Linked DNA regions of Phreatobacter stygius. The main gene of each other region encodes a partner of the protein of the gene in region 4 in a complex. Links are inferred from orthologs where the notes say so. Each region holds a gene or a part of one and is shown on either strand. Other genes may lie near its edges.

The links.
Region 1: the proteins of accD (region 4) and E8M01_RS10735 are in contact, whole or in part, in a solved structure (PDB 8UXZ), measured with the Escherichia coli proteins. The link is inferred for Phreatobacter stygius from one-to-one orthologs.
Region 2: the proteins of accD (region 4) and accB are in contact, whole or in part, in a solved structure (PDB 8UXZ), measured with the Escherichia coli proteins. The link is inferred for Phreatobacter stygius from one-to-one orthologs.
Region 3: the proteins of accD (region 4) and accC are in contact, whole or in part, in a solved structure (PDB 8UXZ), measured with the Escherichia coli proteins. The link is inferred for Phreatobacter stygius from one-to-one orthologs.

What each region holds. Positions count from the first base shown.
Region 1 is NZ_CP039690.1:2,337,440-2,341,751, forward strand. The notes cover bases 558-3,380. They hold E8M01_RS10735 (acetyl-CoA carboxylase carboxyltransferase subunit alpha), read right to left. Parts: upstream 2,535-3,380; coding sequence 1,581-2,534; downstream 558-1,580. Other genes in these bases: E8M01_RS35265 (L,D-transpeptidase family protein), read right to left, coding at 558-1,273; E8M01_RS10740 (site-specific tyrosine recombinase XerD), read right to left, coding at 2,637-3,380. Outside these bases: more of E8M01_RS35265, read right to left, coding at 1-557; more of E8M01_RS10740, read right to left, coding at 3,381-3,569; E8M01_RS10745 (histidine kinase), read right to left, coding at 3,574-3,723; xth (exodeoxyribonuclease III), read left to right, coding at 3,903-4,312. UniProt on the Escherichia coli protein: Component of the acetyl coenzyme A carboxylase (ACC) complex. First, biotin carboxylase catalyzes the carboxylation of biotin on its carrier protein (BCCP) and then the CO(2) group is transferred by the carboxyltransferase to acetyl-CoA to form malonyl-CoA.
Region 2 is NZ_CP039690.1:7,002,672-7,006,858, forward strand. What follows is about bases 1,490-4,187. They hold accB (acetyl-CoA carboxylase biotin carboxyl carrier protein), read left to right. Parts: upstream 1,490-2,450; coding sequence 2,451-2,924; downstream 2,925-4,187. Other genes in these bases: E8M01_RS33075 (AbrB family transcriptional regulator), read right to left, coding at 1,490-1,683; aroQ (type II 3-dehydroquinate dehydratase), read left to right, coding at 1,960-2,415; accC (acetyl-CoA carboxylase biotin carboxylase subunit), read left to right, coding at 2,939-4,187. Also shown: E8M01_RS33070 (hybrid sensor histidine kinase/response regulator), read right to left, coding at 1-430; more of E8M01_RS33075, read right to left, coding at 559-1,489. UniProt on the Escherichia coli protein: This protein is a component of the acetyl coenzyme A carboxylase complex; first, biotin carboxylase catalyzes the carboxylation of the carrier protein and then the transcarboxylase transfers the carboxyl group to form malonyl-CoA.
Region 3 is NZ_CP039690.1:7,004,882-7,009,274, forward strand. The notes cover bases 1-2,904. They hold accC (acetyl-CoA carboxylase biotin carboxylase subunit), read left to right. Parts: upstream 1-728; coding sequence 729-2,081; downstream 2,082-2,904. Other genes in these bases: aroQ (type II 3-dehydroquinate dehydratase), read left to right, coding at 1-205; accB (acetyl-CoA carboxylase biotin carboxyl carrier protein), read left to right, coding at 241-714; E8M01_RS33095 (glutathione peroxidase), read left to right, coding at 2,130-2,732; rnd (ribonuclease D), read left to right, coding at 2,776-2,904. In the rest of the region: more of rnd, read left to right, coding at 2,905-3,930; E8M01_RS33105 (dipeptidase), read left to right, coding at 4,042-4,393. UniProt on the Escherichia coli protein: This protein is a component of the acetyl coenzyme A carboxylase complex; first, biotin carboxylase catalyzes the carboxylation of the carrier protein and then the transcarboxylase transfers the carboxyl group to form malonyl-CoA.
Region 4 is NZ_CP039690.1:4,656,211-4,660,446, forward strand. Bases 1-2,747 are described here. They hold accD (acetyl-CoA carboxylase, carboxyltransferase subunit beta), read right to left. Parts: upstream 1,940-2,747; coding sequence 1,061-1,939; downstream 1-1,060. Other genes in these bases: E8M01_RS21875 (bifunctional folylpolyglutamate synthase/dihydrofolate synthase), read right to left, coding at 1-963; trpA (tryptophan synthase subunit alpha), read right to left, coding at 2,042-2,747. Also shown: more of trpA, read right to left, coding at 2,748-2,878; trpB (tryptophan synthase subunit beta), read right to left, coding at 2,875-4,092; E8M01_RS21895 (phosphoribosylanthranilate isomerase), read right to left, coding at 4,089-4,236.

The DNA.
Region 1 (4,312 bases), 2.3 Mb from region 4 along the record:
CGACCGCGGCAGGGGCGGCCGCAACGGCCGTCGCCGGCGCAGGAGCCACCGGAGCCGGTTCGGCGGCAACAGGCGAACGCGCCGTGACCAGCGTCACCGGTGTGCTCTCCTGGCTCGCCAACGAGAAGCTCGGCTCGCTCGCGCCGACCCGGATGCGCCGGTGGGCGAAACGGTCGGCGAAGCGCTGATTGGTGCCGCCGTCAATGCCGGACCGGGCAGGTGCTGCCTCGATCTGGCCAGCCAGCGCGGCGACCTGGGCCATGTCGCGGGAATTCTTGGCGGTCACCGCCTGACGGATCGCCGGCGGCACGACATAGGCCGGGCAGGCGGACGCAGACTGGAACGCCGGGCGCGAGGCCGGGTCGTCGCTGACCGCGGTGAAGCGGCTGCGCACGCCGCGGGCGGGGATGGCGCGCGCCGCCGGCGCGGCCGACGTCGTGCTGGCCCGGGCGGCATCGTTCATCGACACCGGAACGGCGGCGGCCGCCGAGGTCGAGACATTGGCGCGGCCGGCGGCCGAATTGCGCGTGCTGGCCCAGGGATCGGCGCCGATCATTTCGCGCGGGGCCCCCGCGAGCGAAGCGTTCTGCGTGCCGCCGCCGGCTTGCGCCAGCGAGGAGTTCGGCGCCACCGCGTTGAACACGTAGCGACGCTCGCAGACATCGACCTGGGGTTCCTGGCGGGTCACCTCGAAGTGATCGTAACCTTCCTTCAGGTTGCGCCAGAACGCCATGTTCGGATTGTTGCGGTGACGGGCGAGATTGCGCGGCGTCATGCGGAACGGATAGGCCTGGACCTGGAACGATTCCTGGCCGCCCTGCAGCGCGTCACGCGCCAGCGCATAGACCTCGGCGATCGCCTCGTCGGTCATCGCGTAGCAGCCGCGCGACGAGCAGTCGCCATGGACCATCAGGTGCGAGCCGCTGCGGCCATGGGCCCGATCGAAATTGTTCGGGAAGCCCATGTTGAAGGCGAGATAATAGGACGAGTTCGGGTTCATCAGGCCCGGCGTGATCGCATAGAAGCCTTCGGGAGACTGGCGATCGCCTTCGCGGACCTTCGGGCCGAGGTCACCGGAATAATTGCAGATCGGGTAGACCTTGAAGAGCGCGTAGCGGCCGTTGGCGTCTTTTTTCCAGACCTCGAGCTCGGCTTCCTGCTTGAAGATGCGCATCAGCACCGGCGAGGTACGCGTCATGCCCTTGGTGTTGAGCTCTTCGAGCACGGCCTGCGACAAGGCAATGTTGCCGCGGTTGGGATTGCCGCGCGACATGGTGTTGTCCTGGCAGGCGCCCAACGCGAGCGCGATCAACGCGGCCGAAGCCAACAGCCTCAGGCTTCTGATCCGCGATGCCCCCCTGGCGGCTCGAGCCGTCTGACGCAATGCTCTGCTCCCGACCTTGGGCCAAACCGCCCTTTTACGGTGTCAGTCTGACGCCTGTGATCCTTAAGGGATCCTTAGTGGAGACGGATAGCGTCAACCCGAGGTTACTGCAAGATGCCGAAAACGCCACGGAGGGTTAACGAAATTCACATGAAACGGACATCGTGGCGAACATGCGGCAGCCGCCGCATTCCGATCAGACCGACCGGCCGATCGCCAGGAATTTGTCACGCCTGAGCTTACGAATATCATCCGGCGATTGCCCGGCCAACTGCTGGAGCCCCTGGGCCAGCGCATCGCCGACGCGCAGGATGGCGGCGTCGGGATCGCGATGCGCGCCGCCGACCGGCTCGTTGACGATCTGGTCGATCACCCCGAAACGCAGCAGGTCCTGCGCGGTGATCTTCATGTTGGTGGCGGCGTCCTGCGCCTTGGCGGTGTCGCGCCACAGGATCGAGGCCGCCCCCTCCGGCGAGATGACGCTATAGATCGAATGTTCGAGCATCATGACCCGGTTGGCCGCGGCGATCGCGATGGCTCCGCCCGAGCCGCCCTCGCCGATGATGACAGCGATGTTGGGCACGCCGAGCGACAGGCTGCGATCGGTCGAGCGGGCGATCGCCTCGGCCTGGCCGCGCTCCTCGGCGCCGATGCCCGGATAGGCGCCGGCGGTGTCGACCAGCGAGACCACCGGGATGTCGAAGCGCTCGGCGGTTTCCATCAGACGCACCGCCTTGCGATAACCCTCCGGGCGGGCCATGCCGAAATTGTGCCGGATGCGGGTCTCGGTGGTGTCGCCGCGCTCATGGCCCATGATGCAGATGCTCTGGCCGCGGAACCGGCCGAAACCACCGACGATCGCCTCGTCCTCGCCGAACACCCGGTCGCCGGCCAGCGGCGTGAAATCCTCGATCAGCTTGGCGATATAGTCGAGCGTATGCGGCCGGGCCGGATGGCGGGCGACCAGGGTCTTCTGCCAGGGGGTGAGCCCGGAATAGAGATCCTTCAGCGCCTGGTCGGCCTTCTGCTCGAGCTTGGCGACCTCGTCGGTGATCGACACGCCGCCGTCGCGCGCGGCGACCTCGCGCAGTTCCTCGACTTTGGATTCGAGCTCGGCGATCGGCTTTTCGAAATCGAGATAACTACGCATCGGGTATGGATCGGGCCAGGCCTTTGGGGGGCGGCCCGAGGGCCGGTGCAGGGCGAGGAAATGCCCCTTGAGGGGGTCGAAAGTCAAGCGAAGACAGGAATATCAGTCGTCGTCGGCCAGCGGATGCAGATCGCGGACGAGGCCGGCGAGGCGCTCGTCGAGTACATGGGTATAGATCTGCGTCGTCGCTATATCGGCATGGCCGAGCAGTTGCTGGACCGATCTCAGATCGGCGCCGTTCTGCAGAAGATGGCTGGCAAAGGCATGGCGCAGCACATGCGGACTGACCTTGGCGACCGGCAGGCCGGCGGCCGAGGCGACCTGCTTCAGTTCGCGCCCGACATATTGCCGCGTCAGGTGGCCGCTCTCGCCCGATGACGGGAACAGCCATTTCGACGGCCCGAGGCCGGCCTCCTCGCGCAGCGCCAGATAGGTTGCCATGGCGTCCTTGGCCGCCTGGTTCAGCGGCACGACCCGCTCCTTGTTGCCTTTGCCGCGCACCACCAGGAACCGCTGGTCACGGCGCGCCGCAGTGACCGGCAGGCTGATCAGCTCGGAGATGCGCAGGCCGCTCGCATAAAGCAGCTCGAGCAGGCAGGCCATGCGCGCCGTTCTCAGCCGCTCGCCGACCGGCCGGGCGGCGTCGGCGAGCCCTTCCTTGGCCACCGCCAGGAGCCGGTCGACTTCGCCAAGGCTCAGAACTTTGGGCAAGGGCCGGCCCCGCTTCGGCCCCTCCAGCACGGCGGCCGGGTCATCTGGCGTCAGCCCCTCGCCGTAAAGGAAGCGGTGCAACTGGCGCACCGCCGAGAGCCTGCGGGCGACCGAGGCGGTCTTCAGGCCGCGGCCGGCGCAATCGGCGAGATAGGCGCGGATCATGTCGGTGGTCGCCGCCTTCGGCCCGACCCCCTCGGTGCCGATGAAGCCGGCATAGTCGTCGAGGTCGCGGCGATAGGCGGCGAGCGTATTGATCGCCGCGCCGCGCTCGGCCGCCATCATGTCGAGGAACAGGTCGATCTCGCTTGACCCGCGCGCCATGGCGTCAGCGCTTTGGCTGCAGGCGGTTCGCCGGAATGGTCACCGTCATGTCCCGCGGCTCCGGATCGACCAGATAGGCGAAGGCCAGCATGCTGGCGAAGACGAGCCCGCCGAGCACGACCATGATGGTCAAGAAACGCATCAATGTCGGCATGACGGCTAAGCTCTCGATCGCGGCGCTCTGAGCCTTCGAGACTGACCACGAATGGTGGTGCGCCGCAAGCCGCCGCACACTGCGGGAAAGCGCGGGAAGTCGTGCATGACCGGCAAAGCCGGCTTCCCGCCGGCCCGGGCGGCCTCTATGGTCCAGCCGCCTGTCCGCTCGAGGTCCTGATGCCGCTGACGATTGCCACCTGGAACATCAATTCGGTGCGCTTGCGTATCGACACCGTCGCCCGTTTCGTCGAGGCCTATCGGCCGGATGTGCTGTGCCTTCAGGAAACCAAGTGCATGGACGGCCAGTTTCCGCTCGCCGACGTCAAGAAGATGGGCTTCGACCATGTCGCGATCCATGGCCAGAAGGGTTATCACGGCGTCGCAGTGCTCTCCCGCTACGGCCTTGCCGATATCGACCGGAAGGGTTTCTTCGGCAAGCAGGATGCCCGCCATGTGGCGGTGACGCTCGCCGACGGTCCCGCGGCCGGCGCCCGCATCCATAATTTCTACGTGCCGGCCGGCGGCGACGAGCCGGATCCGGCGATCAACGAAAAGTTCGCCCACAAGCTCGGCTTTCTCGACGAGAT
Region 2 (4,187 bases), 2.3 Mb from region 4 along the record:
CCCGGGCATGAGCCGGCGGATGGGCCGCCACCGACGACACGCCGCCGCCCGACATGCCGGTCAGCACGATGCAGACGAAGGCGACGAGGTGAGCCTGGGTGGGAACGAAGCCGATCCAGCCGAGCGCGCCCCAGGCCAGGCTCCAGAGAATCGACAGCAGCGTGAAGCGGCGGGCCCAGACCGCGAAGCCCGGACTGTCGCTCGCGCGCTGAAAATAGCGGCGGGACAGGAGCCAGCGGGCCCCGGTCAGCGCATAGATCGCGGCGGCCCAGGTCAACAGCAGCGGGCCCGCCACGGTGCCCCACAGCACATAGACGACCGGCCAGGGCACGACGATGCTGGCGATCATCGCCCCATAGGACTGGCGATAGAGAAGGTCGACCAAAGCCGCCTGCAAACGCGCTTCGCCGTTTGCCTCTGTCTGCGACATGGTCATCGTCCTGATGCGACCGGGCGTTTGCCCGGGCCATTCGTGCGACCGCACGGGCTTTGAGTCTAAGGCTGTCCTATGTGAGTCGGAACCGGCCGACGCGCACGGGTGGCCTGAACCGGCGCGCCCTACTCGGCCGGCTGGCGTGCCGGCCGTTGTTCCGGGCCGAGCAGCCGGTTGGCGATCCGGAACGCCAGCGGCGCGGAAATCATCACCAGGAAGACCCTGATGATGTGATGGGCCGCGACGAAAGCCACCTCGGCATGCAGGGCGACCGCGATCAGGCTCATTTCGGCGAGCCCGCCCGGTGAATAGGCCAGCGCCAGGGTCACCACGCCGAAATCCGACAGGCGCGAGACGATGACCGCGAAGACCGTCATCCAGAACAGCAGGATGACGGTCGAGCCGACCGACAGCGCCAGGATGCGCATGACCGTCCGGCTCGCCGTGCCGGCGAAGCGGCAGCCGATCGCCACGCCGAGGATCAGCTGGGCCGCGTTGACGATCTCGAACGGCGGCTTGAAATCGCTCCAGCCCATGAGATGCACGCAGGCGCTCACCAGCATGGGACCGAGCAGGGTCTTGGCCGGCAGGTTCAGGAGATGGCCCAGGAGTGCGCCGGCAAGCCCGCAGCCGACCAGCCAGGCTTCGCTGACCAGCGGCGTATCGAACATCGAGACCGAACCGGCGGCACGGTTGAGCGAAACGCCCTCGATCCATTGGATGGCGAAAGGCAAGGTCATCACGATCATCAGGATGCGGGCCGAATGGACCAGTGCGATCACCCGGGCGTCGCCGCCGCGCTCCTCGCCATAGGTGATCATCTCGACCAGGCCGCCCGGCATGCCGGAAAAGAACGCCGTGGTGCGGTCAAAGCCGCCGATCCGGCGGAAATACCAGACCACCGTCAGGCCGCAGGCGACCATGAAGACGACGAGGCCGAGGATGGTCGGCAACCACTGAGGGATCTGCGCGATCACCGAAGGGCTGAAGCCCGAGCCGAGCATGACGCCGATCACCGCCGACATCGGCGGCCGGATCACCGCGGGTGCGGCGACCGGCGCCCGGGTCAGCGCGGCGACCGTGCAGAACATCATGGCGCCGAGCATCCAGGGCAGCGGCAGCTTCAGGATCGAGAAGATATAGCCGCCGGCAAGGCCGAGCAGCAGCGCCAGCGCGAACCGTGGATAGGGAAACCGCGACGGCGCCAATTGCGCGATGCCGTAGCGGATCTCGGCGAACCAACCGTTCACGCCCTGCTCCTCTGCTGCCCCGGCAGCCGGTGCCCTCGGCCGGACTCCGGCTCTTGGCCCAGGCTGGGCGAGCGCATAGCATCTTCGCCAAAGCCCGCGCCAGCTGGACTTATCCACCATGACGCCGGCCGGAAATAGCGGGTCTCACGGGTCGCTTTCCATCCGTCACGGCCCGGCCTATAAGGGCCGGCCCGGAGGGTTGCGATTTTCCGGGACCGCCTCGATTCCGCACCGGATCGATCGCGGAGCGGCCCCATCTGGACCCGACGCCCCCGCATGAGCACCGTCCTCGTCCTCAACGGACCCAATCTCAACCTTCTCGGCACGCGTGAACCGGCGATCTACGGCGCCACCACGCTGGCCGACGTCGATGCACTTTGCCGCACCGCGGCTGCCGGGCACGGCCTCACCGCCGATTGCCGGCAGTCCAACCATGAGGGCGTGCTGGTCGATTGGATCCACGAGGCCGGCAAGGCCTATGCCGCGGGCGACTTGAAAGGCGTCGTGCTCAATGCCGGCGCCTATACCCACACTTCGCTCGCGATCGCCGATGCGATCCGGGGCACCGGCGTGCCGGTGATCGAGGTCCACATCACCAATGTGCACGCCCGCGAGGCGTTCCGTCATCATTCCTATCTCTCACCCGTCGCGCGCGGGATCATTGTCGGGCTCGGCCCCAATGGTTACGTGCTCGCCATCGCCGCACTCGCCGGACTTCCGCCGAAGGCCTGAGGCCGACGGCGAAGCGATCGGCCAAAGAGGGCCCCATGCTCAAGAACAAATACCCCATCGATCCCGCGCTCATTCGCGAACTCGCGCAGGTGCTGACCGATACCGACCTGACCGAGATCGAGGTCGCCCATGACGACCTGAAGATCCGCGTGGCGCGCCAGATCACCGTCCACACCACGGTGGCGGCGCCGGTCGCGGCGCATGCACCGGCCGCCGCGCCGGTCGCAGCAGCTGCGGCGGCCGCGCCCGTGGTCGTCGACGACCCGCGCAAACATCCAGGCGTGGTCACCTCGCCCATGGTCGGCACCGCCTATCGCCGGCCCTCGCCCGACGCCAAGCCGCTGGTCGAGCTCGGCACGGTGGTGAAGGAGGGCGACCGGCTCTGCCTGATCGAAGCCATGAAGACCTTCAACGATATCGCCGCGCCGCGCAGCGGCACGGTCACGCGCATCTTCTTCGAAGACGGTCGGCCGGTCGAATACGGCGAGCCGCTCATGATCGTCGAATGAGCGGACAGGTGCCCATGTTCCACAAGGTCCTGATCGCCAATCGCGGTGAGATCGCGCTCAGGGTGCTGCGCGCCTGCAAGGAGCTCGACATCGCAACCGTCGCCGTGCATTCGACGGCCGATTCCGATGCCATGCATGTGAAGCTCGCCGACGAGAGCGTCTGCATTGGCCCGCCGCCGGCACGCGACAGCTATCTCAACATTCCCCAGCTCTTGGCGGCCTGCGAGATCACCGGCGCCGACGCGGTCCATCCCGGCTACGGCTTCCTGTCGGAAAACGCCCGTTTCGCCGAGATCCTGGAAAGCCACGGCATCACCTTCATTGGCCCCAAGGCCGAACACATCAGGGTGATGGGCGACAAGATCGAGGCCAAGCGCACCGCCAAGCGCCTGGGCATTCCGACCGTTCCCGGCTCCGAAGGCGGCATCGACAATGACGAGGATGCCCGCCGCGTCGCCAAGGAGATCGGCTTTCCCGTCATCATCAAGGCCGCCGCCGGCGGCGGCGGCCGCGGCATGAAGGTGGCGCGCACCGCCGACGAACTCGACGTCGCGCTGCAGACCGCCAAGACCGAAGCCAAGGCGGCGTTCGGCGACGATGCCGTCTATATCGAGAAATATCTCGGCAAGCCGCGCCATATCGAAATCCAGATCCTCGGCGACGGCCAGGGCAGCGCCATCCATCTCGGCGAACGCGACTGTTCGCTGCAGCGCCGGCACCAGAAGGTCTGGGAGGAAGGCCCCTCGCCGATCATCACGCCGGCCCAGCGCGCCGAAATCGGCGGCGTCTGCGCCAAGGCCATGGCCGATCTCGGCTATGTCGGCGCCGGCACGATCGAGTTCCTCTACGAGGACGGCCAGTTCTTCTTCATCGAGATGAACACCCGCATCCAGGTCGAACATCCCGTCACCGAGATGATCACCGGCATCGACCTGGTCAACGAGCAGATCAAGATCGCCGCCGGCCAGAAGCTGTCGATGAAGCAGTCGGACATCGTCATCGAGGGCCACGCCATCGAATGCCGGGTCAATGCCGAGAACCCCTCGACCTTCCGCCCCTCGCCCGGCAAGCTCGGCCTGTTCCACGTGCCGGGTGGCCTCGGCGTGCGCGTCGACAGCCATGCGTATCAGGGCTACACGATCCCGCCTTATTATGATTCACTGGTCGGCAAGTTGATCGTCCACGGCCGCACGCGCGCCGAATGTCTCGCCCGCCTGAAGCGCGCGCTGGATGAATTCGTCGTCGACGGCATCGAAACCACTA
Region 3 (4,393 bases), 2.3 Mb from region 4 along the record:
CCACACTTCGCTCGCGATCGCCGATGCGATCCGGGGCACCGGCGTGCCGGTGATCGAGGTCCACATCACCAATGTGCACGCCCGCGAGGCGTTCCGTCATCATTCCTATCTCTCACCCGTCGCGCGCGGGATCATTGTCGGGCTCGGCCCCAATGGTTACGTGCTCGCCATCGCCGCACTCGCCGGACTTCCGCCGAAGGCCTGAGGCCGACGGCGAAGCGATCGGCCAAAGAGGGCCCCATGCTCAAGAACAAATACCCCATCGATCCCGCGCTCATTCGCGAACTCGCGCAGGTGCTGACCGATACCGACCTGACCGAGATCGAGGTCGCCCATGACGACCTGAAGATCCGCGTGGCGCGCCAGATCACCGTCCACACCACGGTGGCGGCGCCGGTCGCGGCGCATGCACCGGCCGCCGCGCCGGTCGCAGCAGCTGCGGCGGCCGCGCCCGTGGTCGTCGACGACCCGCGCAAACATCCAGGCGTGGTCACCTCGCCCATGGTCGGCACCGCCTATCGCCGGCCCTCGCCCGACGCCAAGCCGCTGGTCGAGCTCGGCACGGTGGTGAAGGAGGGCGACCGGCTCTGCCTGATCGAAGCCATGAAGACCTTCAACGATATCGCCGCGCCGCGCAGCGGCACGGTCACGCGCATCTTCTTCGAAGACGGTCGGCCGGTCGAATACGGCGAGCCGCTCATGATCGTCGAATGAGCGGACAGGTGCCCATGTTCCACAAGGTCCTGATCGCCAATCGCGGTGAGATCGCGCTCAGGGTGCTGCGCGCCTGCAAGGAGCTCGACATCGCAACCGTCGCCGTGCATTCGACGGCCGATTCCGATGCCATGCATGTGAAGCTCGCCGACGAGAGCGTCTGCATTGGCCCGCCGCCGGCACGCGACAGCTATCTCAACATTCCCCAGCTCTTGGCGGCCTGCGAGATCACCGGCGCCGACGCGGTCCATCCCGGCTACGGCTTCCTGTCGGAAAACGCCCGTTTCGCCGAGATCCTGGAAAGCCACGGCATCACCTTCATTGGCCCCAAGGCCGAACACATCAGGGTGATGGGCGACAAGATCGAGGCCAAGCGCACCGCCAAGCGCCTGGGCATTCCGACCGTTCCCGGCTCCGAAGGCGGCATCGACAATGACGAGGATGCCCGCCGCGTCGCCAAGGAGATCGGCTTTCCCGTCATCATCAAGGCCGCCGCCGGCGGCGGCGGCCGCGGCATGAAGGTGGCGCGCACCGCCGACGAACTCGACGTCGCGCTGCAGACCGCCAAGACCGAAGCCAAGGCGGCGTTCGGCGACGATGCCGTCTATATCGAGAAATATCTCGGCAAGCCGCGCCATATCGAAATCCAGATCCTCGGCGACGGCCAGGGCAGCGCCATCCATCTCGGCGAACGCGACTGTTCGCTGCAGCGCCGGCACCAGAAGGTCTGGGAGGAAGGCCCCTCGCCGATCATCACGCCGGCCCAGCGCGCCGAAATCGGCGGCGTCTGCGCCAAGGCCATGGCCGATCTCGGCTATGTCGGCGCCGGCACGATCGAGTTCCTCTACGAGGACGGCCAGTTCTTCTTCATCGAGATGAACACCCGCATCCAGGTCGAACATCCCGTCACCGAGATGATCACCGGCATCGACCTGGTCAACGAGCAGATCAAGATCGCCGCCGGCCAGAAGCTGTCGATGAAGCAGTCGGACATCGTCATCGAGGGCCACGCCATCGAATGCCGGGTCAATGCCGAGAACCCCTCGACCTTCCGCCCCTCGCCCGGCAAGCTCGGCCTGTTCCACGTGCCGGGTGGCCTCGGCGTGCGCGTCGACAGCCATGCGTATCAGGGCTACACGATCCCGCCTTATTATGATTCACTGGTCGGCAAGTTGATCGTCCACGGCCGCACGCGCGCCGAATGTCTCGCCCGCCTGAAGCGCGCGCTGGATGAATTCGTCGTCGACGGCATCGAAACCACTATCCCGCTGTTCCGGACGCTGGTTCGCAATCCGGAAATCGCAGCTGGCAATTACGATATCCATTGGCTGGAAAAGTTCCTGGCCACCAACGAGATCGCGGCCTGAGGCCGCGGTTCGCGGCCAGGCCAGTCCGAGACTGGAGGAGCCGCGACCATGTCCCGCGACAGGACCCAAATCGACAGACGCCTGCTGATCGCCGCCGCTGCGGCCGTGGTTGCAGGCCCTGCCCTCGCCCAGAGCTCCGCCCCGGGATCGGGTCGGGTCTCGAGCCGGATCTCCAATTCGGCCTATGCCTTCACCTTCGACGGACTGGAAGGCGAGCCGGTCAGGCTCGCCGATCATGCCGGCCGGGTCCTGCTGGTGGTCAACACCGCCTCGTCCTGCGGCTTCACGCCGCAATATAACGACCTGCAGACCATGTGGGACCGCTATCGCGCGCGTGGCCTGGTGGTGGTTGGCGTGCCGTCCGACGATTTCAACCAGGAGCGCGGCTCGAATCAGGAGATCGCCGAGGTCTGTCACGGGCAATATGGCGTGTCCTTCCCGATGACCGGCAAACAGGTGGTGCGTGGCTCGGCGGCCCATCCGTTCTACCGCTGGGCCGCCGCGCAGCGGCCGGCCGACATCCCCACCTGGAACTTCCACAAGTTCGTCATTGGCCGCACCGGGCTCATCGCCGGCGCCTTTCCGGCACGCGTCCGGCCGACCGATCCGCGCATCGTCGCCCTCGTCGAGACACAACTTGCAGGCGTCTGAAACCGCTTCGCAATCGCGGCCCGACTCCTGTATGTAAGGCGAGATGTTAGTCACTTCTCCGTCCGACCTCGCCGCGATCTGTGCGCGCCTCGCCAAACACCCTTTCGTCACGGTGGACACCGAATTCCTCCGTGAGACGACTTTCTGGCCGAAACTTTGCGTCATCCAGCTCGCCAGCCCGGATGAGGCAGTGGCGATCGATGCGCTCGCGCCGGGCATGGACCTGGCGCCGTTTTTCGACCTGATGACCAATCCGGCGGTGATCAAGGTGTTCCACGCCGCCCGCCAGGACGTCGAGATCGTCTGGCATCTGTCGGAGCGCATTCCGGCGCCGCTGTTCGACAGCCAGGTCGCCGCCATGGTGCTCGGTTATGGCGACAGCATTTCTTACGATCAGCTGGTCCAGCGCACCAATGGCACCATGCTCGACAAGACCAGCCGCTTCACCGACTGGTCGAAGCGGCCGCTGAGCGAGGCGCAGATCACCTACGCCATCGCCGATGTCACCCATCTGCGCGATATCTACGTCAAGCTGACCGCCGAGCTCGAGAAGCGCGGCCGGGCCGAGTGGGTTGCCGAGGAAATGGGCGTGCTGACCTCGCCCGAGACCTATCGCCAGGAACCGGAGCGTGCCTGGGAGCGTTTTCGCAACCGCGTGCGCAAGCCGCGCGAACTGGCCGTGCTGATGGATGTCGCCGCCTGGCGCGAGCGCGAGGCCCAGGCCCGCGACGTGCCGCGCTCGCGGGTGTTGAAGGACGACAGCCTGATCGACGTGGCGATGACCGGCCCGAAGACCGTCGAGGCGCTCGGCGCCATGCGCTCGATCCCCAAGGGCTGGGAGCGGTCGCGCGACGGTATCGCGATCGTCGAGGCGGTGCAGAGCGGGCTGGCGCGCGATCCGAAGAGCTTGCCGGCGATCGACAAGCACCGCCCGCCGAGCCACGCCCAGTCGGCGACTGTCGAGCTGCTCAAGGTGCTGTTGAAAATGGTCGCCGAAAAGCACCATGTCGCCGCCAAGGTGGTGGCAACCTCCGACGACCTCGACAAGATCGCCGAGAACGACGAGGCCGATGTCGGTGCGCTGAAAGGCTGGCGGCGCGAGCTGTTCGGCGAGAATGCCCTGGCCATCAAGCACGGCAAGCTGGCGCTGGCCATCGACCGCGGCCGGGTGGTGACGGTCGAGCGCGACACCGCCTGATCCGCGCCGCGCGACCAGCCGCCATGCGCGCGCGGGCGGCGCGGCGGCGCGCGCCGAGAGCCATAGTCAGGCGCGCCGCAGCACCGCGGCACGCGCAGCGAGAGAGCCGTTATGACGAAGTCGGATCCGGCCCTGGACAAGGCCCTTGAACTGCTCGGCAGGTTTCCGCTGTTCGACGGGCACAACGACCTGCCCTTCACCATCCGCCGCGACCGCGCAGCCCTTGGCGATGTCGCCGCCTATGGCCTCGACCGGGTCCATCAGGAAAGCGATACCGACATTCCCAGGATGCGCGAAGGCCGGGTCGCGGCCCAGGTCTTCGCCGCCTTCGTGCCGACCTCGGTACCAAGGCCCGCCCGCTTCACCCTGGAACAGCTGGCCATTTGCCTCGACATCGAGGCGGTGCACCCGGATGTCTTCCTGCCGGCCCGGCGCGCCGCCGATGTCGGGCGCGCCCGCAGGG
Region 4 (4,236 bases):
GCCGCCACCCGGATTGTGGCCGCCGTCGAGCCAGATCTCGCTGCCGTCGGGCAGAAGCCTGGCGATCTTGCCCTTGGCCAGATTCTGCAGCCGGGCTGGCCATTCGACCGTCTGCAAGCCGCGTTCGACCTCGTCGGCGCTCAGCGCGAAGCCGGCGGTCTTCACCGCTGCCACCGCCGTCCCGGCATTCTCGAACTGATGGGCGCCGAGGAGCCGAGGCGGCGCGGTGTCGACGAGCCCATCCTCGTCCTGATAGACGAAGCGGCCGTTCTCCTCGCGGGCGAACCAGTCGAGGCCGGAGACCAGCAGCCGGGCCCGCTGGTGCTCCGCCATTGCCTCGATGACGGCGAGCGCCTCGGGCGTCTGGCGCGCCACGACGCAAGGGCGGCCGCGTTTCAGGATGCCGGCTTTTTCGCCGGCGATCTTGGCGACGGTATCGCCGAGATAGTCGGCATGGTCCATCGACACCGGGGTGATCACGGTCACCGCCGGGCGGGTGATGACATTGGTGGCGTCGAGCCGGCCGCCCATGCCGACTTCGAGGATCACCGCATCGGCGGGATTGCGGGCAAACAGCACGAAGCCGGCCGCTGCGGTGATCTCGAACTGGGTGATCGGCTCGCCGGCATTGACCCGTTCGACCTCGAGCAGCACATCGGCCAGCGCATCGTCGCCGACGATCTTGCCGCCGCCTGGCTGGCCGATCCGGTAGCGCTCGTGGAAGCGCACCAGGTGCGGCGAGGTATAGACATGCACGCTGCGCCCGGAGGCTTCCAGCAGTGCCCGGGAAAAGGCCGTGGTCGAGCCCTTGCCATTGGTCCCGGCGACATGGATCACCGGCGGCAGCTGCCGCTCGGGATGGCCGAGCGCGTTGAGCACCCGGTGCATGCGGTCGAGCGACATGTCGATCAGTTTGGGGTGCAGCTTGGTCAGCCGCTCCAGGATGGCGTCGATAGGGGTCATGGCGAGCGTGTTCACGACGGGATGCGGCCGTTCCTGGACCGATAATGTAACGCGCCGATGGCGCCCTGAAGGCGCTTCGGCGCGACCGTGCCTGGCGTCAGGCGGCTTCGGCTTCCGTCTGACCGGCCGGCGGCGCCTTGGTCAGCACGCGGCAGAGCCGCCCCAACGTCTCGCGCAGGTCGTGGCGATGCACCACCAGGTCGACCATGCCGTGGTCCTTGAGATATTCGGCACGCTGGAAGCCGTCGGGCAGCTTCTCGCGAATGGTCTGCTCGATCACCCGCGGTCCGGCAAAGCCGATCAAGGCGCCCGGTTCGGCGATATGGACGTCGCCGAGCATGGCATAGCTGGCGGTGACGCCGCCGGTGGTCGGGTTGGTCAGCACCACGATATAGGGCAGCTTGGCGGCGCGCAGCGCCTGCACGGCGACCGTCGTGCGCGGCATCTGCATCAGCGACAGGATGCCTTCCTGCATGCGCGCGCCGCCGGACGCGGTGAAGATGATGAAGGGCGTGTTTTTCTCGACCGCGGTCATCATGCCCTTGACGATGGCTTCACCAGCGGCGGTGCCGAGCGAGCCGGCCATGAAGTCCATGTCCTGGACGGCAACCGTGACGGCGAGCCCTTCGAGCTTGCCGTAGCCGACCTTGATCGCATCATTCATGCCGGTCTTGGCGCGGGCATCCTTGACCCGGTCGACATAACGCTTCTCGTCGCGGAACTTGAGCGGATCCGGCGGCACGTCGGGCAATTGCACGTCGAACCAGGTGCCGTTGTCGAACACCGACTTGAGCCTGGCGGTCGAGCCCATGCGCATGTGCACGCCGGAGCCGGGAATGACGAAAAGATTGGTTTCCAGGTCCTTGTGGAAGACCATCTGACCGGTTTCCGGGCATTTCACCCAGAGATTTTCCGGCGTATCGCGCTTCAGGAACGATCGGATCTTCGGAGGAAGAACGTCGGTGATCCAGTTCATCTGCGGGTCCTGGCACAAGCAGCCGCAAGCGGCCGCGAAGAGGTCAATATAAGCTAACGGCGCGAAGCGCGCGAGGCGCCTGGGCTCCGGCTCGGGCGAGGCTCATTCGGCCGCACGACGGGCGCCACGCACGCCGCTGGCTAGCGAACCGACGATATCGGCGACCGCCTGCGCGGTGCGGGCGCTGCCCTTGCCGTCCTGGTCGAGCGAGGCCTTCACCGCATCGACCAGGGCGGAGCCGACCACCACGGCATCGGCGCCACGGGCGACGGCCGCGGCGTGGTCGGCATTCTTGACGCCGAAGCCGACGGCGACCGGCAGGCTGGTGTGCCGCTTGATACGCGCCACCGCTTCCGCCGTCCGGTCGAAATTCGGCGTCGCCATGCCGGTAATGCCGGTTATCGAGACGTAATAGACAAAACCCGAGGTATTGGTCAGCACGGTCGGCAAGCGCTTGTCGTCGGTGGTCGGCGTCGCCAGCCGAATGAAGTTCAGGCCCGCCTTCAGCGCCGGCAGGCAAAGTTCGGCATCCTCTTCCGGCGGCAGGTCGACGACGATCAGCCCGTCAATGCCGGCGGCCTTGGCGTCATCGAGAAACCTGTCGACGCCATAGATGTAGATCGGGTTGTAATAACCCATCAGCACGATCGGCGTCGTCTGGTCGCCGGAGCGGAACCAGGCGATGTCCTCGAGCGTCTTCTTCAGCGTCTGGCCGCCGGACAGCGCCCTGAGGCCGGCCGCCTGGATCGCCGGGCCATCGGCCATCGGATCGGTGAAGGGCATGCCGAATTCGATCACGTCGGCGCCGGCGCCGGGCAGCGCCTTCAGGATCGCCCGGGCGGTCTCGCGGTCGGGATCGCCGGCCATGACATAGGTGACGAGGCCGGCGCGGCCTTCACGGGCGAGATCGGCGAAGCGGGTGTCGAGACGGGTGCTCACAGCTTGGTTCCCAGGATTTCGGCGACCTGCGGGACGTCCTTGTCGCCGCGACCGGAAAGATTGACGACCATCAGGTGATCCCTCGGCTTGGTCGGCGCGAGGTCGGCGACCTTGGCCAGCGCATGGGCGCTTTCGAGGGCCGGGATGATACCCTCGATCTTCGACAGGAGCTGGAAGGCCGCCACGGCCTCGTCGTCGGTCGCGGAGAGATATTTCACCCGGCCGATATCGTTCAGCCAGGAATGTTCCGGCCCGATGCCGGGATAGTCGAGGCCGGCCGAGATCGAATGCCCCTCCTGGATCTGGCCGTCATCGTCCATCAGGAGATAGGTGCGGTTGCCGTGCAGCACGCCGGCACGGCCGCCGGCAATGGAAGCGGCATGCAGCTTGGTCAGGCCGTGGCCGGCGGCTTCGACGCCGTAGATCTCAACCGTCGGGTCATCCAGGAACGGGTGGAACAGGCCGATGGCATTGGAGCCGCCGCCGACGCAGGCGATCAGGCTGTCCGGCAGGCGACCCTCGGCCTCGTGCATTTGGCTGCGCGTCTCGTCGCCGATGACCGACTGGAAGTCGCGCACCATGCCGGGATAGGGATGGGGACCAGCCACCGTGCCGATGCAGTAGAACGTGTTGCCGACATTGGTCACCCAGTCGCGCAGCGCCTCGTTCATCGCATCCTTCAAGGTGCGCGCGCCGGATTGCACCGGCACCACCTCGGCGCCCAGCATCTTCATGCGGAACACGTTGGGCGCCTGCCGGGCGACGTCGACCGCGCCCATATAGACCACACATTCCAGGCCGAAGCGGGCGCAGAGCGTGGCGGTGGCGACGCCATGCTGGCCGGCGCCGGTTTCGGCGATGATCCGTTTCTTGCCCATGCGGCGGGCCAGCAGGATCTGGCCCAGCACGTTGTTCACCTTGTGCGAGCCGGTATGGTTCAGCTCTTCGCGCTTCAGGTAGATCTTGGCGCCGCCGAAATGGTCGGTCAGGCGTTCGGCGAAATAGAGCGGGCTGGGACGGCCGACATAGTGGGTGAGATAGCCGGTCATCTCCTTGGCGAAAGCCGAGTCCTGCCTGGCTTCGGCATAGGCCTTTTCAAGATCGAGGATCAGCGGCATCAGCGTTTCCGCGACGAAGCGTCCGCCATAGATGCCGAAGCGACCGCGATCATCAGGGCCAGTGCGGTAGGAATTGGGTTTCGGCGGCACGTTCATCGCTTGTCTCCTGCGCCCGCAGCCGCGGCGGCGGCCTGACGTGCGGCGGCCACGAAGGCCCTGATCTTGTCGGGATCCTTGACGCCCGGCGCGCTTTCGACCCCGGATGACACATCGACGCCTGAGAGCCGCGTCAACCTGATT